2 regions of the Phenylobacterium sp. 58.2.17 genome follow, and region 2 is predicted to be linked to the other one. Evidence: predicted binding sites of a transcription regulator. Region 2 holds the regulator's gene; the other holds the start of a gene.
What was found. The regulator LexA, encoded in region 2, represses DNA repair genes until DNA is damaged. The targets are predictions, from matches to a motif close to ATGTTCNCNANNTGTTCT.

Region 1 (7,843 bases), on a different contig from region 2:
GGGCTCCATGTCGACGCTGGCATGAGCGCCGGCCACGCGGACCTTGCCCTCAAGCAGGCTGACCGACCATTCGCCGGGATCGACACGGACGTCGAAGGCGGTGCCGAGCGCAGTCACCGTGCGCCCTTCGGCGCTCACCACGAACGGCTTGTCCGGATTCTTGGCGACTTCGAAATAGGCCTCGCCGCGCACCAGGGTCAGGCTGCGCTGCTTGTTCCAGTCGGTCAGCCGCACCTCGGTGTCGGTGCTGAGCGTGACCTTCGAGCCGTCCTGCAGGGTCACGACCTGCTGGCCGCCGATCGGGGTGCGGTAGACGGCCAGCGCCTGCGGCGCGGCGGCGACCACGGCGGCCGGCGCAGCGTTCTGGTCCTGCGTCTGACGCCAGGAGCCGTAGCCGAGCATCGAACCGGCGGCGAGGACGGTGGCGGCGATGCCGGCCGCCCACCGCATGTGCGGGCGCCGCCGCTCGGCGGCGAGATCGGCCTTAAGCGCTTCGCGCGCGGCCATCACCTGCGGATCGTCCTTGAGGTCGCCGATGCGTTCCCACGCGCCGCTGACCAGGGCCCAGTCGTCGCGATGGGCCGGATCGGCCGCGAGCCAGGTCTCGAACTCGCTCTGGACATCCCTGTCGTCGGGATGGCGCTGCAAACGCACAAACCACGACGCGGCGTCCGGGCTACCGGAAGGACCGATTTGTCGTTGGTTGTCGTTCATCGATTTCCTGCAGCCGGATCGAGACGATCCGGAGCGCCTTGGTGACGTGTTTCTCGACAGCGCTCACGGAGATGCCGAGTTGCGCTGCGGTAGCCTTGTAGCTCAAGCCCTCGAAGCGGACGAGCATGAAAGCCGCGCGGGTGCGGGGCGAAAGTTGATTGAGGGCGTCCAGCGCCACGGAAGCTTCCTGCTTGGCTTGCAAGATCCGGTCGGGGGACAACTCGTCGAGCGGGTGGTGGGCTTCTTCCAACTCGCAGTGCGCGCCCCGGCGCCTCACCGTGTCGCGGCGGCGGCGATCGAGGAGCACGTTGGTCGCAGTCTGAAAAATGAAGCTGGAGAGGTTAGTCACCTCGCCGCCCTGACGGCGATTGTGCAGCCGCAGGAGAACTTCCTGAATCAGGTCGTCGATTTCGTGCCCGTCGGCGCGACGCCGAAAGAAAGCGCGTAAGGCTTGCTGGTAAGGAATTGACGCGTGCGCCAATCCCTCCGGCTCGCCCCTGGCACCGGTCGTTTCCGCCCACGCCATGGAAATTTCCTGAACACCCCGAATTGTCTTATTGGCGTCATGGTTGTTGATGGGGGCGCCCAGGTCAATGACGTTTGGGAAAGGGACCCGTTCGATCGGGCTCCTGCTGGGTTTTCGGGCAACGGTGGGGCGGTCGTCGGCGCCATGGGGGCGGAGAGCGGCAAAGAGCGCACTGGCTGGCGTAGAGGGCTGGCCTTACAACCGCGGCTGTCGGAAGGCCGTGACGTTGGCGCGGAGCCTTGTAGCCGTTGAGTATTCTCCGTCTCGGGATCGTTGTTGCGTGCGTATCCGGCGTCGTGTTCCCCGCGACGGCCGTCGAGGCCGCTAGCCGCAAGGCGCAATTTGCGATTCCCGCCGGCGTGCCGCTCGATCGGGCGCTGACCATGTTCTCCACGCAGAGCGACCGCGACATCTTGTTCACGCCTACCATGGTCGGCGGGCGCCGGAGCAAGGCGGTCTTCGGGCGTATGGAGCCCGACGCCGCCCTCAATGCGCTGCTCCGCGGGTCGGGCCTCACCTGGCGCGAGTTCCAGGGCCGCTATCTGGTCGAACGGGCGCCTGCGCCGGCGGTCGAGGAGCCCGACGCCGAGGTCGAAGGGCTGGTGGTCACGGCTCTGCGCCGTCCGACGCTGGATCGTCTGACGCCGATGTCGGTGCGCGCCTTCTCCGGCGAGGATCTCACGCGGGCGGGCGCGGCGACGTTCACCCAGGCCGCCATGCTGATGCCGGGCCTGACCCAGACCAGCACCGGCACCGGCCGCAACCGCTTCAGCCTGCGGGGCGTCTACGGCTCAGGCGAGGCGACCACCGCCCTCTACTATGACGACATCCCGGTGACGGGCCCCAGCGGCACCACGGCCGATCCGGGCGGCTCCTCGCCCGAGTTCCTGCTCGTCGATGTCGAGCGGATGGAATTGCTGCGCGGGCCGCAGGGCACGCTCTACGGCTCCAGCGCCATGGGCGGCGCGCTCAAGGTGGTGTTCAGGCGGCCGAACCTGAACGAGACGAGCGCCTCGCTGTCAGGCGAAGCCTCGACCAATGCCGGCTACTGGGGCGAGGCCGAGACGCTGGTCGTCAATCGGCCGCTGGTCGAGGACAAGGTCGGTCTGCGGCTGGCCGCCTATCACCGCCGCGACCCGCCCTATCTCGAGAACCGCCGCCTGGGACTGAAGGGAATCAACGACAGCGCGACCTGGGGCGGGCGCCTGGGCCTCGGTTTCCAGTTCGAAAACGACGTCCAGATCAACCTGACCGCGGCCCATCAGGAGACCCGCGAGGGCGACACCAGCGGCGGCTGGGCGGGTGCGCCGCCGCATGTCAGCTATGGCCATGTGCGGACGCCCTTCGACAGTCGGATGACGATGTACGAAGGCGCGCTCTCCTGGCGCTTCTCGGGCATGCGGCTCACTGCGAATGCGGCGTCCTATACGTGGAAGAGCACGCGCCAGATCGACTACACAGGCACATTGCAGAGCGAGCGGCTCAGCCTCGACGGCTGCAAGCGCTACCTGCAGATTCCGGACGTAGCGGTCTGCACCGCGCCGCAGCTTGCGGCCTATTCCAGCTATGTCGACAGCCGGGCGCCGGGACTGCTCTACCAGCCGATTGATCTCTATGCCGACGTCCAGGAGGTGCGGCTGCAGTCGGATGCGCCGGGGTACTTCGCCTGGACCGCCGGGGTGTTCCGCGAGGTGCGCAGCGACACCATCGACAGCCAGGTGATCGTCGGCGATCCAGCCACCGGCCTGCCGCGGCATGGCGACTTCACCGGCCGGCGCATCGTCGACAGCCAGCTGACCCAGCGCGCGGTCTACGGCGAAGCGACGCTGGGAGCCGATCGCGACACCTCGTTCGTGTTGGGGGCCCGCCGGTTCACCTACGACAAGCGCACCGAAGGCGAGGCGTTGATCGTCAACGTGATCTCCAACACGACCGAGGCCAATTTCCGCAGCACGACCGAGGAAAGCGGCTGGAGTCTCAAGTTCCTCGCCAGTCATCGGTTCAGCCCGTCGGCGATGGGCTATGCCCAGGCCTCGCAGGGGTTCCGGCCCGGGGGCGTGAACACCGTGCCCGGCCTCCCGCCGAACCTGTCGGCCTACGGCGCCGATTCGCTCTGGAACTACGAACTCGGCCTGAAGGGGGCCTGGCTGAACAACCGGCTGCAGGTCAACGCCGCGCTCTACCGCATCGACTGGCAGGACATGCAGTACACCTCCAACAGCACGAACGGCGCGTTCTCGTTCATCACCAATCTGGGCCGGGCGCGGGTCAACGGCCTGGAGGCGGACGCCAGCTTCGCGTTCACCTCGGCCTGGCGGGGCGGCGCGAACCTGGCGCTCACCGATGCGATCCTGACCAGCGACCAGGCGAGCGCCGACGGCGTGGGGCTTGGCGCTGCCGGCGACCGGATCCCGGCCGTGCCGCGGATCGCGGCTGACAGCTGGCTGGAATATCGGCGCGATCTGGGGGGCGGGCTGGAACTCCTTGTGCGGACGGACGCCGCCTATGTCGGGCGTTCGAACAGCACCTTCAAACCCGGGGTGGGCGGGGATGTCGCGCTAGGCGACTACTGGTTGTTCAACAGCCGCGCCTTCCTGCGGGCTGCGCGATGGACGGTCGGCGCCTTCGTCGAGAATCTGACCGACGTCGACGATCCCAGTTTCGCCACCAGCGCCCGCCAGCCGCTGACCATCGCCCCGCGGCCGCGGCGGTTCGGCCTGACCGCCAGCTACGATTTCTGAACCCGCGCGGGGGGTGTGACAAAACCGGACGTAACGTAGAGGTTTGCGAGAAAAGAACATCTTGTGAACCAGGAACAAAGGGCGTACGCCTTGTTCCGACGGACGCCGACGCCTCTTGGGGCACGGACTGTCGGGTTGGAATCATGAAACAAGGGGCGCCTTGAATGAGTCAGTCGGCGTTGAAGCTCGTGGGACGAGAAGAAGGCGATAAGCAGCGCGCTCTGGAAGCGGCGATTGCGCAAATCGATCGGGCCTTTGGCAAAGGCTCGGTGATGAAGCTGGGCGAGAAGAGCCACATCGAGGTCGAGGCGGTGTCCACCGGCTCGCTCGGGCTCGATCTGGCGCTCGGCATCGGCGGTCTGCCCAAGGGGCGGATCATCGAGATCTACGGTCCGGAAAGCTCGGGCAAGACCACCCTGGCCCTGCACGTCGTGGCCGAGGTGCAGAAGGCCGGCGGCGTCGCTGCATTCGTGGACGCCGAGCATGCGCTGGACCCGCAGTACGCCAACAAGCTGGGCGTCAATCTTGACGACCTGCTGGTCTCGCAGCCGGACACCGGCGAGCAGGCGCTGGAGATCACCGACACCCTGGTGCGTTCGGGCGCCATCGACGTGATCGTCATCGACTCGGTCGCCGCGCTGACCCCGCGGGCCGAAATCGAAGGCGAGATGGGCGATCAGCTGCCCGGCCTGCAGGCGCGCCTGATGAGCCAGGCGCTGCGCAAGCTGACCGGGTCGATTTCCAAGTCCAAGACCCTGGTCATCTTCATCAACCAGATCCGCCACAAGATAGGGGTGATGTACGGCAGCCCGGAGACCACCACCGGCGGCAACGCGCTGAAGTTCTACGCCTCGGTGCGCCTCGACATCCGCCGCACCGGCTCGGTGAAGGTGCGCGACGAGATCCTCGGCAACAACGTCCGCGTGAAGGTCGTGAAGAACAAGGTGGCCCCGCCGTTCCGCGAGGTCGAGTTCGACATCATGTACGGCGAAGGCATCTCCAAACTCGGCGAGATCATCGACCTGGGGGTCAAGGCCGGCGTCATCGAGAAGTCGGGTTCGTGGTTCTCCTGGAACTCGACCCGGATCGGCCAAGGCCGCGACAATGCTCGGGAATTCCTCAAGAACAATCCGGACATCGCCCAGCAGATCGAACGTCAGGTTCGCGGCGCGAAGGAAGTGATCGAGGAAGAGCTGCTGGTCGGTCCGACCGGCGACGAGGACGCCGAGGACTAGGATCCGCATCGCCGAAGCGGTCGCCACGGCCGCTCGGAACCGGACGCCTCCAACCCGACGTCCGACCCGCCCGAGCCGGCTGAGCCCCCGCGCGGCCGCTTCAGAAGATGCGCAAGGACGCTTGGACGCACGCCGTTCAAGCGTCCTTTTCCTTTGCGGGTGTCGACAAAATCCGTAAACGGTCGCGCGCGGGGCGGCGCAACGGTGCGCGAGCCCTTATCTATTTTTTCGCTTCAACGTCCGACGAGCCATGCCGAGCCTCAACGAAATCAGAGCTGCGTTCCTGGGCTACTTCGAGAAGAATGATCACCTGATCATTCCGTCGGCCCCGCTCGTTCCGCAGAACGACCCCACCTTGCTGTTCGTCAATGCGGGCATGGTGCCGTTCAAAAACTACTTCACCGGCGCCGAAACCCCGCCCGGCCCGCGGGCGGCCTCGTCTCAGAAGTCGGTCCGCGCCGGCGGCAAGCACAACGACCTGGACAATGTCGGCTACACCGCGCGCCACCACACCTTCTTCGAGATGCTGGGGAACTTCTCGTTCGGCGACTACTTCAAGGCCGGCGCGATCGAGCACGCCTGGACGTTGCTGACCAAGGAATTCAAGATTCCGGCCGAGAAGCTGTGCGTCACCGTCTATCATACCGACGACGAGGCGGCTGAGCTCTGGAAGAAGATCGCTGGCCTGCCGGACGAGAAGATCATCCGCATCGCCACCAACGACAATTTCTGGTCGATGGGCGACACCGGCCCCTGCGGTCCGTGCTCGGAGATCTTCTACGACCACGGCGCGCACATACCGGGCGGTCCTCCCGGCAGCCCGGACGAAGACGGCGACCGGTTCGTTGAGATCTGGAACCTCGTCTTCATGCAGTTCGAGCAGTTCGCCGACGGGCGGCGCATCGACCTGCCCAAGCCGCAGATCGACACCGGCATGGGCCTCGAGCGCATCGCTGCGGTGCTGCAGGGCGTGCACGACAACTATGACGTCGACCTGTTCCGCACGCTGATCGCGGCCTCCAAGCAACTGGTCGGCGACGGGACCAACGGGCCCTCGCACCGCGTGATCGCCGACCACCTGCGGTCGACCAGCTTCCTGATCGCCGACGGCGTGTCGCCGTCGAACGAAGGCCGCGGCTATGTCCTGCGCCGCATCATGCGCCGCGCCATGCGCCACGCGCATCTGCTGGGCGCCGAGGAGCCGTTGATGCACCGCCTGGCGCCGGTGCTGGTCGCCGAGATGGGCGAGGCCTACCCTGAGCTGCGCCGCGCCGAGCCGGTGATCGTCGAGACCCTGCGCCAGGAGGAGGAGCGGTTCCGCCGCACCCTCGGTCGCGGCATGGCGCTGCTGGACGAGGCCACGGCCGGCATGAACGCCGGCGACATGCTGTCAGGCGAGACCGCCTTCAAGCTCTACGACACCTACGGTTTCCCGCTCGACCTGACCCAGGACGCGGTCCGCAACAAGGGCATCAGCGTCGACCTGTCCGGCTTCGAGGACGCCATGAAGCGTCAGCGCGAGCAGGCGCGCGAGGCCTGGACCGGTTCGGGCCAATCGGCCCAGGGCGCCGAATGGTTCGCGATCCGCGAGCGGCTCGGCGCGACCGAGTTCCTCGGCTACGACACCACCGAGGCGACCGGCAGGCTGCTGGCCCTGGTCGCCGGCGGCGCCGAAGTCGAATCCGCCAAGAGCGGGGAAACCGTGCTGGCCGTGTTCGACCGCACCCCGTTCTACGCCGAGAGCGGCGGTCAGGCCGGCGATGTCGGCGAGATCGAGTGGGACGGCGGCAAGGCCCGGGTGCTCGACACCCAGAAGCAGGCCGGCGACCTCTTCGTCCACGAGATCGAGATCCTGCAGGGCGACCTGGAGCCCGGCGCCGAGGCGCGCCTGGCGGTCGATCCGGACCTGCGCACGGCGACCCGCGCCAACCACTCGGCCACCCACCTGCTGCATGCGGCGCTGCGCAACGTGCTCGGCCCGCATGTGTCGCAGAAGGGCCAGATGGTCGACGGCGAGCGCATCCGCTTCGACTTCAGCCACGGCGGCCCGGTGACGGCTGACGAGATCGAGCGCATCGAGGCCGAGGTCAACGCGATCGTCCGCCAGAACCTGCCGGCCGAGACGCAGGTGATGGCGCCCGAAAAGGCGATCGAGGCCGGCGCCATGGCGCTGTTCGGCGAGAAGTACGGCGACTCGGTGCGGGTGCTGACCCTGGGCCGCGCCCTGGCCGGGGATGGGAACTACTCTGTGGAACTGTGCGGCGGCACTCATGTGGCGCGCACCGGCGATATCGCCCTGTTCAAGATCGTGTCGGAGAGCGGCGTGGCCGCTGGCGTGCGCCGGATCGAGGCGCTGACCGGCGAGGCCGCGCGCCGTTGGCTGACCGAGCAGGCCGGCGTCGCCAAGGCGCTGGCCGATCAGTTCAAGGTCCCGGTGGCCGAGGTCGCGGCCCGGGTCGAGGCGCTCGAAACCCAGCGTCGCAAGCTGGAAAAAGAGCTGGCCGAGGCCAAGCGCCAGCTCGCCATGGGCGGGGGCGGCGGCGGGGCCGCTGCGGGCCCCGAGGAAATCGGCGGCGTGCAGGTGATCGCCCGCGTCATGGACGGCGTCGGCGGCAAGGACCTGCGTC
Region 2 (7,843 bases):
CCTGTCGCGCGACGCGCTGGGCAAGGCGTTCAGCGGCAAGCAGGGCGACGTCTTCACCGCCGAAGGCACGCAGTTTGGCCTGATCGTCGGCAAGCTGGAGGCGGTCCGCGCCCCGAGCGGCCCGACCCTGGCCCGCATCACCGAGGACGTGCGCCCGCAGCTGACCATGGCGCTGTTCCGCGACCTCGGGGCCGACGCCCGCAAGGCCGCCCGCACCGAGGTGAAGGCCAAGGTCTATCCGGACAAGGCGCGCGCGGCCCTGGGCCTGGCGCCGATCGAAAAGGGAAAGGCCGCTGAACCGGCGGCCAAGACGGAGAAGGCGAAGTGACGATCGATCCTGCGTTTGCGGACTTTGAGGCGAAGTACTCTCAGGGCGCGCCGCAGGTCGTTTGGACCCGGCTCATCGACGATCTGGAGACGCCGGTCTCGGCCTATCTGAAGATCGCTCACGGTCGGCCCTACGCCTTCCTGTTCGAGTCGGTCGAGGGCGGGGCCCACCGCGGCCGCTACTCGGTCATCGCCATGAAGCCGGACCTGGTCTGGAAGTGCCGCGGCGACCAGGCCGAGATCGCGGTCGGCCCGGACATCGCCGCCGGGCGGTTCCAGACCCAGGCGGGCGGCGCGCTGGATTCGCTGCGCGACCTGGTCGCCCGCTCGCGGCTCGACCTGCCTGAGGGCCTGCCGCCGATGTCGGCCGGCGTGTTCGGGGCGATCGGCTACGACATGATCCGGCTGGTCGAGCGCTTGCCGAACATCAATCCTGACCCGCTGGACCTGCCCGACGGGCTGATGATCCGTCCCTCGATGGTGGCGATCTTCGACGCCATCGCCCAGGAGATCATCCTGGTCACCACGGTCCGCCCGTCGGAAATCACCGCCAAGGCCGCCTACGAAGACGCCCAGGCCCGGCTGGCCGAGGTCGCCGCCGACCTGCGCAATCCGGCCCCGGCGCTGACCGGCGCGGCCCAGCCCGAGCCGGACCGCTTCACCACCCCGGTGAGCCGCGAGGACTATCACCGCATCGTCGCCCGGGCGAAGGACTACATCCTGGCCGGCGACATCTTCCAGGTCGTGCCCAGCCACCGGTTCCGCGCGCCCTTCGCGCACGACCCGTTCGCGCTCTACCGCTCGCTGCGGCGCATGAACCCCTCGCCGTTCCTGTTCTACATGAACTTCGGCGACTTCCAGCTGGCCGGTTCGTCCCCTGAGATCCTGGTGCGGCTGCGCGACGGCAAGATCACCATCCGGCCGATCGCCGGCACCCGGCCCCGCGGCGCAACGCCCGAGGAGGACCGCGCGCTCGAGGCCGAGCTGGTCGCCGACCCCAAGGAACGCGCCGAGCACCTGATGCTGCTCGACCTCGGCCGCAACGACGTCGGCCGCGTGGCGATGCTGAAGAACCAGGGCGCCAACGAGCCGCAGCCGATCGCCCGCGGGCCGCGGGTGCGGGTCACCGACTCTTTCTTCGTCGAGCGCTACAGCCACGTCATGCACCTGGTCTCCAACGTCGAGGGCGACGCCCCCGAAGGCCTGGATCCGATCGACGTGGTGATGGCCGCCCTCCCCGCCGGCACCCTGTCGGGCGCGCCGAAGGTGCGGGCGATGGAGATCATCGACGAGCTGGAGCTGGAAAAGCGCGGCATCGCCTATGCCGGCGCGGTCGGCTACTTCGGCGCCGACGGCTCGGTCGACACCTGCATCGTGCTGCGCACCGCCTGCTTCAAGGACGGCCAGATGTACGTCCAGGCCGGCGGCGGCGTGGTCGCCGATAGCGATCCGGACGCCGAGTACGACGAGACCCTGCACAAGGCCCGCGCCCTGCGCCGCGCCGCCGAGGAGTCCTGGCGCTTCGTCTAGTCTGCGCGGTCGACCACGTGGGTGGTCGTCACGGGCGGGGCGGTGATCATGGCCGCGGCGAGCGCCAGCGCCGCCACGGCCGCGAAAGCCGCAGCGCCCAGGGCCGGCCAGGCCCGCTCGCGCTGGACCGGGGCCCGCAGCAAGCTGCGCGCATAGGCCATCTGGTCCGGGTCGAGGGCGGAATCGGCAGGCGTCATGGACACAGCATCCCGCCAACGCGCGGCCCAGGCAATCGGGGCTTGGCGTCGGGGCGGGCCGAGCCTAGAGAACCCTTATGATCTTGGTGATCGATAACTACGACAGCTTCACCTACAACCTCGTTCACTATCTGAACGAGCTGGGGGCCGAGACGCTCGTCTATCGCAACGACGCGCTGAGCGTCGAAGAAGCGCTGGGCCTGAAGCCGCAGGGCGTGCTGCTCTCGCCCGGCCCCTGCACCCCCAACGAGGCCGGCATCTGCCTGGACCTGCTGGCCGCTGCGCCGGACGACATGCCGATCCTCGGCGTCTGCCTCGGCCACCAGGCGATCGGCCAGGCCTATGGCGGCCAGGTGGTGCGCGCCAAGGCGATCATGCACGGAAAGACCAGCCCGATCGAACACACCGGCAAAGGGATCTTCGCGGGCCTGCCCAACCCGGTGACCGCAACCCGCTATCACAGCCTCTCGGTCGAGCCCTCGACCATGCCGGCGGTGCTGGAAGTCATCGCCTGGACCGAAGACGGCGAGGTCATGGGCTTCCAGCACAGGACCAAGCCGGTGCACGGCGTGCAGTTCCACCCCGAGTCCATCGCCACGGAAGGCGGCCACGCCATGCTGGCCAATTTCCTGAAGCTCGCGGGCGTCCCGCCCCTGGTCGACGCCTAAGACATGTCCGACGCCTTCAAGCCGCTCCTGGGCCGCCTCGCGGACGGCGGGACCCTGACCGAAGACGACGCCGGGGAGTTCTTCGCCGCCTGCCTGCGCGGCGAGCCGACCCCGGCCCAGGTCGCCGCAGCCGTCACCGCCATGCGCATGCGCGGCGAGACGACCGGCGAAATCACCGCCTGCGCCCGGGCCATGCGCAAGGCCGCCGTCACCCTGGACCATCCGTTCCAGGTCATGGACGTCTGCGGCACCGGCGGCGATGGCCTGCACACGCTCAACGTCTCCACCGCGGTCGCCTTCGTCGCCGCTGGCGGCGGGCTGAAGATCGCCAAGCACGGCAACCGGGCGGTCTCCTCGCGTTCAGGAGCCGCCGACGTGCTGACCGAGCTGGGCGTCAACCTGGCGGCCACCGCCGAGCAGCAGCTGCGCGCGCTGGACGAGGCCAATGTCGCGTTCTTCTTCGCCCCGGCCCACCACAGCGCCATGCGCCACGTGGCCCCGATCCGCACTGACCTTGGCTTCCGCACGATCTTCAACCTGCTGGGCCCGCTGACCAATCCGGCCCACGCCCAGCGCCAGGTGATGGGCGTCTTCGCCGACCGCTGGGTCGAACCGCTGGCCCGCGTGCTCGGCGCGCTGGGCGCCGAACGGGCCTGGGTCGTGCACGGCGGCGGTCTCGACGAGATGACCACCACGGGCGAGACCAGCGTCGCCGAATACCGCGACGGCCAGGTCCGCCTGTTCACGATCACGCCCGAGGCGGTCGGCCTGCCGCGCTCGGCGCTCGCCGACCTGACCGGCGGCGCCCCGGCCCAGAACGCCGTGGCCCTGCGCGAGCTGCTGGACGGCGCCCAGGGCGCCTATCGCAATATCGTGCTGCTCAACGCCGCCGCCGCCTTCCTGGTCGGCGAGCGGGTCGAAACCCTGCGCGAGGGCGTCGAACTGGCGGGCCAGATCATCGACGACGGCCGCGCCAAGGCCGCGCTGGACAAGCTGATCGAGGTGACCGCGGCATGAGCGACATCCTCGACAAGATCGCGACCTACAAGCGCGCCGAAGTCGCCGAGCGCAAAGCCCTGCGCACGCTCGCCGACCTCGAGGCCGCAGCCCAGGCCGCCTCCGCGCCTCGCGGTTTCCGCGCCGCGCTCGAACGCGCCCATGCGCCCGGCAGGCTGGCCCTGATCGCCGAGATCAAGAAGGCCTCGCCGTCCAAGGGCCTGATCCGTGAGGACTTCGATCCGCCGGCCCTGGCCCGCGCCTACGAGGCCGGCGGCGCGGCCTGCCTCTCAGTGCTTACAGACGGCCCCAGCTTCCAGGGCGCCGACGCCTTCCTGACCGCCGCGCGCGAGGCCGTCGCCCTGCCCGCCCTGCGCAAGGAGTTCCTGGTCGATCCATGGCAGGTCGTGGAGGCCCGCGCTCTGGGCGCTGACGCCATCCTGGTGATCATGGCCATGGTCGACGACGCCCTGGCCGCCGACTTGATGTCGGAGGCCGCGCGCCTCGGCATGGACGCCCTGGTCGAGGTCCACGACGAGGACGAGATGCTCCGCGCCGGCAAGCTGGGCGCCACCCTGGTCGGGGTGAACAACCGCAACCTGCGCACCTTCGAGACCGACCTGGCGATCACCGAGCGCTTGGCGGGCGCCGCGCCTGCCGATGCCCTACTGGTCACCGAAAGCGGCATCTTCACGCCGCTGGACGTCACCCGGCTGGAGCGCTGCGGCGCGCGCGCCATGCTGGTCGGTGAGAGCCTGATGCGCCAGGCCGACGTCGCCGCCGCGACCCGCGCCCTGCTCGGCTGAGTCGGTCCCGGGCGACCTCAAGCGACCGAAAACGCCTGGCTTTTCAAAGGCTCCACGGTAACTTGACATTAACCCAGAACACCTAGAGAACATTCGTGACGTTAGCGCTTTGTTCTCAAGGGCACGACAGCCATGCTCACCCGCAAGCAACACGAACTTCTCATGTTCATCCATGAGCGGATCAAGGAAACCGGGGTCTCGCCGTCGTTCGACGAGATGAAGGAAGCGCTGGATCTGGCTTCGAAGTCGGGCATTCACCGGCTGATCACGGCGCTGGAGGAGCGCGGCTTCCTGCGCCGCCTGCCCCACCGGGCCCGCGCGCTGGAAGTGGTGAAGCTGCCGCAGCAGGCGACCACCGCCGCGCCGCCCAAGGGCCGCGCCCCCTTCAAGCCGCAACTGGTCGAGGGCGCCGGCGATGCGCCGTTGATGCCGATCGCCAACGACACCCGCGAACTGCCGATCCTCGGCCGCATCGCCGCCGGTACCCCGATCGAGGCGATCCAGCAGGAGCGCGACCGGATTCCGGTGCCCGAGACCATCCTCGGCGCAGGCGAGCACTTCGTGCTCGAGATCGCCGGCGACTCGATGATCAACGCCGGCATTCTCGACGGCGACTACGTGGTGATCCGCAAGACCGACACCGCCAACTCCGGCGACATCGTCGTGGCCCTGGTGATGGGCGAGGAAGCCACCCTCAAGCGCCTGCGCAAGAAGGGCGCCTCGATCGCGCTCGAGGCCTCGAACCCGGCCTACGAGACCCGCATCTTTGGGCCCGACCAAGTGCAGGTGCAGGGCCGCCTGGTCGGCCTGATCCGCCGCTACCACTGACCCGCCTCAGCGGCTCCAGGGCCGCTGGCCGCGCAGGTCCTGCGCCCACACGATCCGCCAGCCGTCGGCGGTGCGGTAGAGCTCGGCTGAGCCGCCGCGCGTGAAGTCGGCTTCAGTGAGTGTGAGCGCCATCGGGCAAGGTGCGGCCGCGCCGCGAACCACCACGACCTCGGCCCACTGGCAAAACAGGGGCTGTTTCTTCTCGATGGTCGAAGCCCGGCGCGTGAAGATCGTAGCGACCCGCGGGTCGCCGCTCGCCTGCCGCGGCGCGCAGGACCATCGATCGCAGTCGTAGCCGGCCTCGCGCGCAGACTCCTCCCCCACGGTCAGGCCGCGTCGCCTGGCCCATAGCTCGGCCGCGAACAGCTTGGCGTCCGGCCGCAACAGCACCGCCTCGTCGCCGCGCCGCACGGCGGCCGCGGCCCCATCGGACGAGATCCAGACGTCGGGCGCCGGGGGCCGCGGGCAGAGCCAGACGGCCAGGGCCAGCGGCAGCCCCAGCCATCTCAGCGGCCCCTTCCACAGACAGAGCCACAACACGCCGATGAAGGCGGCCGGCAGGGTCCAGGCCGGCGCGCTGGCGAAAATCCGCTGACTGCCTGGCATCGCCGCCACCCAGGACGCGATCATGTTCATGGTGTCGATCGCGAGATCGGCCGCGGCTAGGGGCGCGCCGCCGAGCCCCAGCGGCGCCAGCACCGCGCCGATCGCCAGAGCCGGCATCATCAGGAACGACGAGATCGGCGCGGTGAGCAGGTTGGCCACGAGCCCGAAGGTCGAGACCCGGTTGAAGTGCTGCATGGCGAACGGCCCGGTCGCCAGACCCGCGACGAAGCTCGCCCCGATGCTGGCGGCGGTCCAGACGCCGATCGCCTGCGCGGCGCGTATCGGCCAGGGCGTGTTGATCTCCTTCGCCGGACGCGGCCATGCCTCGGCCAGGGCCACCAGCGCCGCAGTGGCCGCGAACGACATCTGAAACCCGGGCGCGGCGACGGCTTCCGGCTGCAGCGCCAGGATGACGAGGGCGGCGATGGCCAGGGTGTGCAGGCTGATCGCTCGGCGGTCGACCAGGATCGCCAGGAAGGCGGCCCCCGCGGTGATCGCCGCACGCTCGGCAGGAGCCGGAGCGCCTGAGATCACCAGATAGAGCATGACTGCGAACAGGCCTGCGGCGGCCGCGACCTTTTTCGACGACACCCGCAGCGCCGCCCATGGCCAGGCCGCGATCCCCAGCCGCACAGAGGCGAAGGCGAACCCGCCGACGATGGCCATGTGCAGGCCCGAGATCGAGATGATGTGCGCCAGGCCCGACGCGCGCAGGTCCTCGACTTGTTCCTTGGGCACGAAGGCCTCGTGCCCGGTGATCATGGCGGCGGCCAGACCGCCGCTTTCGACGCCCATCTCCCCGACGATGCGCTTGGCCAGGGCCCAGCGCACGGCGTTGACCTTCATTTCCAGCGCCAGCCGCCAGGGCGGCGGCGCAGCCTCAATCGACCGGACCTCGGTCAGCGCGAAACCGACCCCGCCGACCCCGTCGAAGAACGCATCGCGCGCGAAATCGTAGGAGCCGGGGCTGGCCGGCGGCGGGGGCGCATTGATCATCCCCTTCACCGAAATGACCGACCCGGGCGCCGGCAGCAGGTCATTCTCACGCAAGGTGATTCTGATCCGGATCGGCGTCGCATCGGGGACGAGGCCAGATATTCGGATCGGCGCGACCAGCAATCGCGGACCGCCCTGGCCGGGGCTCGCCACATCGACGACGAAACCTTCGATCAGCCGCACGCCGCCCCCGGCCGGCGCAATGGGCGCCCGCACGGTCTGCGTCCGCAGCTTGGCGGCCGCGAAGCCGCCGAGCGCGAAAGCGGCCAGAACCAGAACGACGACGGCCGGCCGGCCAAGGCTGAGCCGGGAGGCCGCTAGCAGCAGCAGGCCCGCGGACAACAGTGTGACGTACGCCACCAGCGCGAGCGGTTCGGCCGGCAGCGACAGGTAGATCGCGGCCCCGCACCCGAACGCGACCGGCGTCCACAGGCTGACCGATTGCACGGAGGCTTGATCGACAAACCATGTTGCGATGCGGCGAAAACTAGGACGTCGGGAAATGACCGTGTTAAGAGGCGCCGCGCGCACGTCAGGCGCGCCTGCTGCAGTCATAGCCCCAACCTCGATGTCCGACCGTCCCGTCGTCACCCGGATCGCCCCCTCCCCCACCGGCTCCATGCACATTGGCACGGCCCGGACGGCGCTTTTCAACTGGCTTTACGCAAAACACACCGGCGGCCAGTTCCTGCTGCGCATCGAGGACACCGATCGCGAGCGTTCGACGGACGCTGCGGTGCAGGTCATTTTCGACGGCCTCGACTGGCTGGGCCTGAAGCCCGACGCCGAGCCGGTGTTCCAGTTCGCCCGCGCCGACCGCCATCGTGAAGTCGTGGCGCAGATGCTGGCCAACGGCGGCGCCTATCGTTGCTACATGACGCCCGAGGAA

Region 1: the regulator LexA is predicted to act here: its motif matches at 4,035-4,052, upstream of recA (recombinase RecA).

The regions. Positions count from the first base shown of each region.
Region 1 covers NZ_JAPMTQ010000003.1:164,886-172,728, reverse strand. Annotated here, with positions in the region: gene OUA97_RS03950 (FecR family protein) at 1-714, opposite strand, end outside; gene OUA97_RS03945 (RNA polymerase sigma factor) at 677-1,240, opposite strand; gene OUA97_RS03940 (TonB-dependent receptor domain-containing protein) at 1,489-3,981, shown strand; gene recA (recombinase RecA) at 4,146-5,216, shown strand; gene alaS (alanine--tRNA ligase) at 5,467-7,843, shown strand, end outside.
Region 2 covers NZ_JAPMTQ010000002.1:349-8,191, reverse strand. Annotated here, with positions in the region: gene OUA97_RS01830 (peptidylprolyl isomerase) at 1-328, shown strand, start outside; gene trpE (anthranilate synthase component I) at 325-1,857, shown strand; gene OUA97_RS01820 (hypothetical protein) at 1,854-2,054, opposite strand; gene OUA97_RS01815 (anthranilate synthase component II) at 2,132-2,722, shown strand; gene trpD (anthranilate phosphoribosyltransferase) at 2,726-3,739, shown strand; gene trpC (indole-3-glycerol phosphate synthase TrpC) at 3,736-4,524, shown strand; gene lexA (transcriptional repressor LexA) at 4,657-5,352, shown strand; gene OUA97_RS01795 (ComEC/Rec2 family competence protein) at 5,359-7,401, opposite strand; partial or broken gene OUA97_RS01790 (glutamate--tRNA ligase) at 7,523-7,843, shown strand, end outside.